DNA from 2 places in the Roseobacter sp. EG26 genome. Region 2 is predicted to be linked to the other one. Evidence: riboswitches for the same ligand, from Rfam matches in the RefSeq annotation. Region 2 holds a riboswitch; the other holds the start of a gene.
The links. Region 2 has a riboswitch for cobalamin ahead of ACOTTU_RS14675 (energy-coupling factor ABC transporter permease). Riboswitches for the same ligand answer to the same signal wherever they lie in the genome.
Positions count from the first base shown of each region.

Region 1: linked by a shared signal. The riboswitch ahead of ACOTTU_RS17670 (DUF1636 family protein) and the one ahead of ACOTTU_RS14675 (energy-coupling factor ABC transporter permease) in region 2 are both predicted to bind cobalamin.

Region 1 covers NZ_JBNBLH010000008.1:84,314-87,718, forward strand. The annotation lists gene ACOTTU_RS17665 (nucleotidyltransferase family protein) at 1-890, shown strand, start outside; cobalamin riboswitch at 920-1,136, shown strand; gene ACOTTU_RS17670 (DUF1636 family protein) at 1,241-1,642, shown strand; partial or broken gene ACOTTU_RS17675 (trans-3-hydroxy-L-proline dehydratase) at 1,740-2,765, opposite strand; gene ACOTTU_RS17680 (putative bifunctional diguanylate cyclase/phosphodiesterase) at 3,013-3,405, opposite strand, start outside.
Region 2 covers NZ_JBNBLH010000006.1:95,736-99,140, forward strand. The annotation lists gene cobF (precorrin-6A synthase (deacetylating)) at 1-714, opposite strand, end outside; gene ACOTTU_RS14675 (energy-coupling factor ABC transporter permease) at 780-1,457, opposite strand; cobalamin riboswitch at 1,515-1,695, opposite strand; gene cobA (uroporphyrinogen-III C-methyltransferase) at 1,731-2,450, opposite strand; gene ACOTTU_RS14685 (cobyrinate a,c-diamide synthase) at 2,447-3,405, opposite strand, start outside.

The DNA of each region.
Region 1 (3,405 bases), on a different contig from region 2:
TTTTTTGGTACGATAAATATCGGGTCGGCAATACTATGGCCCAGAAATACCTCGGTCCGGATAGCTCGGAATTGCGTGGGCGGCTTGAGCAGGCCAAAGACCTGAAGGCAGGGGAGGCAGAACGGAAGCGCGAACAAACACGTTTGGTCAGAGTGTTGAGAGCTGAAGGGTACGCCTCTGCCGACCAACGCACGGGCAGCTTGCTCAGTGCTTTCGCACGTACCGGGGTATTTCGGCTCGGCGGGACGTTGGTGGGAACGGTGGCTTTCAGACATTACGAAGGCGAACTCGGGGTTCGATTGGGATTTGATCAACTGGCGCAGACCGGTGACATAGACATTGGCAGTTTTGAGCGACTATCCTTTGCAGTTGGTGATGCGGTGGAAACGCCGCTGGCAGAAGTTTTCAGTGATCTGAAGTTCCAGCCGATGCCATCCATAGATCACACGCGCACATGGCGCTGGTCCCAAGGTGGCGGTGAAACCCTGGTGGAATTTCTGATGCCAGCGCAACGCGACGAGGGTGTGCGGGACCTGCCGGCTCTCGGGGTCAGCGCAATTGCCTTGCGACACCTCGACTACCTCCTGGAAGACCCAATACCAGCAGCGTCACTCTATCGATCCGGTGTGTTGATACAGATCCCGCGGCCTGAAAAATATGCGATCCACAAATTGATTGTGGCAGATCGCAGGGCTGGGGGGCCTGACGCTCAAAAATCGATAAAAGATCGCGCACAAGCGGAATTTCTGATCCGCGCACTTGCAGAATTGCGACCTGATGAGCTCAAGGAAGCCTATGAAACGGCACTCGCACGTGGGCCAAAATGGACCAGTCGGATAGAGGCTAGTCTGGCAAAACTACCGAAAACGACAAGAGAGTACCTGAGCTGATTTCACGCCTTGACGCCTTGCCGTTTGTCCCCGACAAAAGACCTGATGGTTCCCGGAGGAGCGAAACGATTCCGGGATGAAAAGGGAATACGGTGAAGCGCCAGAACGTGCTGATTCCGTGACTGCCCCCGCAACTGTAAGCGGCGAGTGACCCCGATGATCACCACTGAATGCCATGGCATTCGGGAAGGATCGGGCAAGCCCAGACCCGTAAGTCAGGAGACCTGCCATCGTCAACGCAACTTCAACCCGGGCGGGGTGTCCGGACAGGAGGATATGGTGGTTCTACGGTTCAACCCGTTGAGATATGCATACCCCGGTCGGTTCCTCGCGATATCGCGGAGGGCGACATGGGAACATCAAGACACCGGATTACAATCTGTACATCCTGCCCACATAAGGGTCGCAGCTGCGCCCCTGGCTATGAGCTGATTGCACGGTTGCGTGCTGCTATTGATGTAGCGGGTGACACGATCACGGACGATTTTGAAATCTCGGGCGTTGCCTTTGTCGCGGGCTGCGGGCGTCCCTGTACGCTTGCCTATCATGGAACGCGAACAGCCGCCTATCTCTTTGGCGATGTTGACGCCGAGGCTGATATTGGAACTCTCGTGACCCTTGCTCGGCAGAATACGCATATAGAAGGCGAGTGGCTTTCCCAAGCCGAGGGGGTAGACAAACTGCGGCGACCTCGGCCCAGAACTCCCGCGGCGATCATAGCACTGGAGGAGAGTGACGTGCGGATCTCTTGATTTGCTGCGACCTTGGCTGCACCGTTTCTTGCCCTCGGGTGGCGGCGCGCTGGCGCCAATTTATAAAGGATGGTCCAAACAGGGTGCGATGTCTTGGTCAGGCGGGCCAGGTATCACTTAGCCGATACCCGCCGGGCCATGGATCGGTGGGATCCAGCATCAATTGATGTGTGCCGGTAATCCAGGCTGTTCCCGCGATTTTTGGGATGATTGCGGGTCGGTTTCCGACCGTCGTTTGGGCCACGATCTCGCCTATGAATTCTGACCCGATGATGGATTTGGAATGAAGTTTCTCGCCCACGGTCATGTTCCCTTTGGCATACAGCAAGGCCATTCGGGCGCAAGTTCCAGTGCCACAGGGGGATCGATCCAGCTTTCCGGGCTTGATTGACACCGCATTGGCGCCTGTCGATTTTCCAGATTTGGTTTCAACTGGCCAGGTGAATTGACAAAACGAAATATGATCCCAATCCGGAATCTCCGGGTGTGTGAAGCCTATCTGGTTGTTTGCAGCATCGGTAAGCTCGGCGCCGAGTTTGGCGAGATGACGTGCATTCCCGGGTTCCAGTTCCATACCAATCTGGCGCGCATCAACAAGCACGAAACTGTCGCCGCCAAACGCTGTATCAACCTTGATCTGACCCAGGCCGGGGACAGTCAAACTCACATCAATCTGGTCCGCAAATGATGCGACGTTCGTGATGGAAACTTTTGTAACCTTGCCGTTCTGGCAAGTCGCTTCGACGCGTATCTCGCCACCCGGCGCTTCGAGCGTTATATAGGTCAGTGGTTCCTGCATCGGCAGAATGCCGGTTTCTAGCAACACGGTTGCGACGCACATGGCGTTTGACCCCGACATCGGCGGCGTGTCCTCTGGTTCCATGATGATCCATGCAGCATCGGCCGTTTTTGATTTGGGAGGCACCAGCAAATTGACGTGCCTGAAGACACCGCCACGAGGCTCATTGAGCACGAAATTACGAAGTGTCTGATCTTACGCAATCCAGCTTCGCTGGTCCCAAAGTGTATCCCCGGGCGGCGGGTCGCATCCGCCGACAATAACATCCCCCACCTCGCCCGCCGCATGAGCGCTGACGATGTGGATGAGTTTCGTGGATCGCATGGCGTGCCCCGGATTTTTTGGCTGCTATGCGTATTTGATAGATTTTACTTTGGCGCAGGTCAAAACCTGTCGGGCGGATAGTGGGTGCGAAAACGGCTTTCACCTTGACGCTGGCACACGGGGAAAAACTTGATAGTCGGCGGGGACGGGGCAGTCCAAAGGCTGCCCTCTGTTTCCGTGGCCAATAGCGTCGCTGGAAATTCGTTGGAGCAATGGGTCTGTGAGTGGTTTGGGTTTCGCTGTTCGACTAACTGGCGGCTTTCGGCTCGGCTTCTGCCGGGACAGACAAGGCATGCGTCAACGCGCGTTCTGGCAAATCGGGTCGGCCGTAAAAGAAGCCCTGAGCGCGTCGGGCCCCAAGGCCGAAGACGATTTGCGCCTGAGCCTGGTTTTCAATGCCTTCCACGACGATTTCAAGTTCCAGATTTTTCGCGATTTCAAACACGGAGGCCAACATAAGCCGTGCTTTTTGGGATGTTTCCAGCTCTTCGACAAGAGAGCGGTCCACCTTTAGCTCATCAGCGACCATTGCACGAAGATATGCCAAAGATGAAAAGCCCGTTCCGAAGTCGTCGATTGCGATTTTGCAACCCAACTTCTTGAGCCCAAGAATGATGGATTTTGCCTGCTCCCAATCGCG
Region 2 (3,405 bases):
ATCCATAATCCAGCCGTGCCGTGCGCGCGCTTCCTTGCGGGTGGCGACAATCCTTTCGGCGGCTTCAGAAATATGCCCGCGATCCAGAATTTGTTCTTGCATGCCTAGATAAGCGCCCCACCAGATCATCATGTCTTCTGATTGGAACTGCTGGAATCCTGCTTCACCATCCAGCATGACAACGACCCGCTCGACACCTTCGGGCCAGCCTTCGTCGCGCAGGCGCCTGCCCGTTGTGATGTGGATGGGTCCATTGATATCATTCAGGGGTATCGCATGCGCTGCGGTGAGGGCCTGAATAGATGTAACGCCGGGGAAAACGCGGATTTCTGGTTTCGGGACTAGTCTCTGGGCGATGCGTAACGTGCTGTCATAGAGCGACGGATCGCCCCAGACCAGCAATGCGACGGGCCCCGGTGGTGTGTTTTTGTCTGAGGCTGCGTGCCATCTCTTCGCAATTTCATCATGCCAACTTTCAACCCGTTCCAGATAAGGCAGGTTTTCATCCCGAAGCGGATAGTCAAACGGCACAATCTCGGCCTCTGAGCCACTGGCTTTGATAATCCGGTGACGCAACTCGGCCAGATCGTCTTTCCCTTGTCCCTTGTGCGGCATCAGGATGACCGACGCATCGCGAATAGCGGCCATGCCTTCCCCGGTGACGTGGGCCGGGGAACCAGTGCCAATACCGATGAGCCAAAGGGTGTCGATCACTCTGAATTTCCCAAAGAAAATCCCGGACCCCGCCTGGGGATCCGGGACCGTGATTTGCGTGACGATCAGGCTGCGGTGTAGAGGCGCTGCGTGAACAGACCGGATATGGATTTGAAACGCAGGGTTTTTGCGCCTGCCAGAACCGCCAGGTCAGCGATGGGTTCAATCAGCACGACAAGCATGTAAGCGAGACCGAAGGTCAACACGGACTGGAATGTTTCGGCACCGATGCCCTGACCGTAGAACGCCCAGAAGGCGACCCATGCCACAACGCCACCCTGATAAAGGCCGGACAGCTTCAGAACGTCCGAATAGGCCAGATCGACATAGGCTTTGTCTTCGGGGATGAACCGGCTGGCCACTGCGTGCATGGCAAAGAGCGGGACAAGCAGGGTGGTCACATTGACGAAGAACATTGGCATATCGCTGGGCGCGAAGAACGTGCCCTGGATCAACAGGCCCAAGGCAAGGCCCAGGGCGGCAGGCGCGGCACCCATCAGCAAAAAGAGCGTTGTTCCCAGGATGAAGTGCACTTCGGAGACGCCAACCGGGAAATGCGGCAGAACTTCAAAGAAGATAAATGTGCCGATGGTGGCCATGGCGGTGCGCGCCGCGAACGAGCCGATGTTGCTCTTGGCAAGATCACTCAGCGCCAGTTTGGCCGTATATCCGGCGGCACCCGCTGCTGTTGCATAGGCAAAAGCCATTTTGGCCCCGTCTACGACACCCGGTTCGATATGCATGTTTGCGTCCTTTCTCTGCTGCCCCTCCGGCAGCGCTTGGTCCGTGCGAACACGGGGGGATTATCTTTCGGAACGGCAGGTCTCCTGACTTGCGGGTCACTGCGCGCGGGTCCTTCCCAGCCTTTGGCCAGTGGGTCATCCGTTGCGCTTGCCGCTTACAGTTGCGGGGGCAGTCCGGGCCTTTCACCCAATTCCCTTTTCAGCCACAGAATGTAGCACCGTCCTTTAGTCCTATCCCCGATGCTCGCGCTCGAACAAGCAAAAAAACGACTTTCAACTCTCGGCAAACGGCCCATAGAGGATCAGGGCGGGTTTATCGCTGATTTCCTGCGCCAGATTTTGGGCCAATTCGGAAACTGTGGTGCGTATGATCGTCTGATCGGGTCCGCTGACGCTCTCGGCAAGAATCGCGGGTGTATCGGCGGGCAGTCCCTTTTCGGTGAGCGCTTCGAGCAATTTGGGAAAAGTGCGCTGGCCCATGAAAACCACCGTGGAGGCAGAAGGGTCCGCCAGCGCGTGCAGATCAAGATCGGGGGGGAGTTGCCCGCTCACATCGTGGCCGGTCACAAATTGCACACGGCGCGCGGTCAGACGACGCGTCAGCGGTATGCCCGCGGCGGCCGCAGCGGCGCAGGCAGACGGGATACCGGGGATGATCTCGTAAGGAATACCTGCATCGCGCAGCGCGATCAGCTCTTCTTCGAGACGGCCAAATAGACCGCTGTCGCCGGATTTCAGGCGCACAACCCGTTGATCCATCTGCGCATATTCCACCAGCAGACGGCTGACGTGATGCTGTTTTGGTGAGGGTCTGCCCGCGCGTTTGCCGACCCCGACCAGATCAGCGCCGGAGCGGGCGTGGCTGAGGATCGGACCGGAGGACAGATCATCAAAAAGCACCGCATCCGCGCGTTTCAACCGGTCTACGGCCTTGAGGGTCAGCAACTCCGGATCCCCGGGGCCGGAGCCGACGAAACTCACAAAACCGGTCATTGGGCTTCCTCAGCCGTGATCAGGTGGAAAAACGTGCCCGTGACATGGCCGCGATGCGAGCCCGTTTCGGGAACGGCATTACCATCCGCATCGGCCACACGCGCGAGGGGCGCATCAGGTTGTTGGAGGATGGTGGAATAGTGGAATTCATGACCGCGCAGGGCCGCACTCGGCGCGTGGCCGGGCAAGGGTGCTTCGAGAACCGCGCGCCGGTATCCAAGGTGGAATTTACGTTTTTCGTAGCTGGTGACCAGACCCAGCAATCCGGCCATTTGGTGGCGCGTGCCCGCCTTGTCGATCAGCGCTTCGCCCAGAGCCATATAGCCGCCGCACTCGCCGTGAACGGGTCGGGTTTTAGCGTGTTTCGCAAGGCCGGATTTGAAGGTTTCCGCCGCAGCCAGGGTGCCACCATGCAGTTCCGGGTATCCACCCGGCAACCAGACAAGATCCGCCTCTGCGTCGGGAGCTTCATCGGAAAGCGGCGAAAACGGCAGGATTTCAGCGCCATGGGCGCGCCAACCTTCGAGCAAATGCGGATAGGTGAAGGAAAAGGCAGCGTCCCGAGCCAGCGCAATCCGCTGTGCCGGTGGCTTCGGGAGCTGTGTGCGCGCGTGGACGGGTATCTGCCCTCTGGCGGCAGCCCGGATTGCGGCAATATCCACATGCTCTCTCAGAAAATCCGCGTAACCGGCAATGGCCGCGTCAAGATCGGGATGCTCGACCGCCTGTATCAGACCGAGGTGGCGTTCCGGCAAGGTCAGATCGCCGCGCCGGGGCAGAACGCCCAGAACGGTGATGTCCGCCTGTTCCATCCCACGACGCGCCAGCCGTTCATGACGCGGCGAGGCACAACGGTTCAGGATCACACCGGCAAAGGGAACATCCGGGTTATAGGCCTGAAACCCGAGCGCCGTCGCAGCAGCCGATTGCGCCTGCCCGCTGACGTCCACGATCA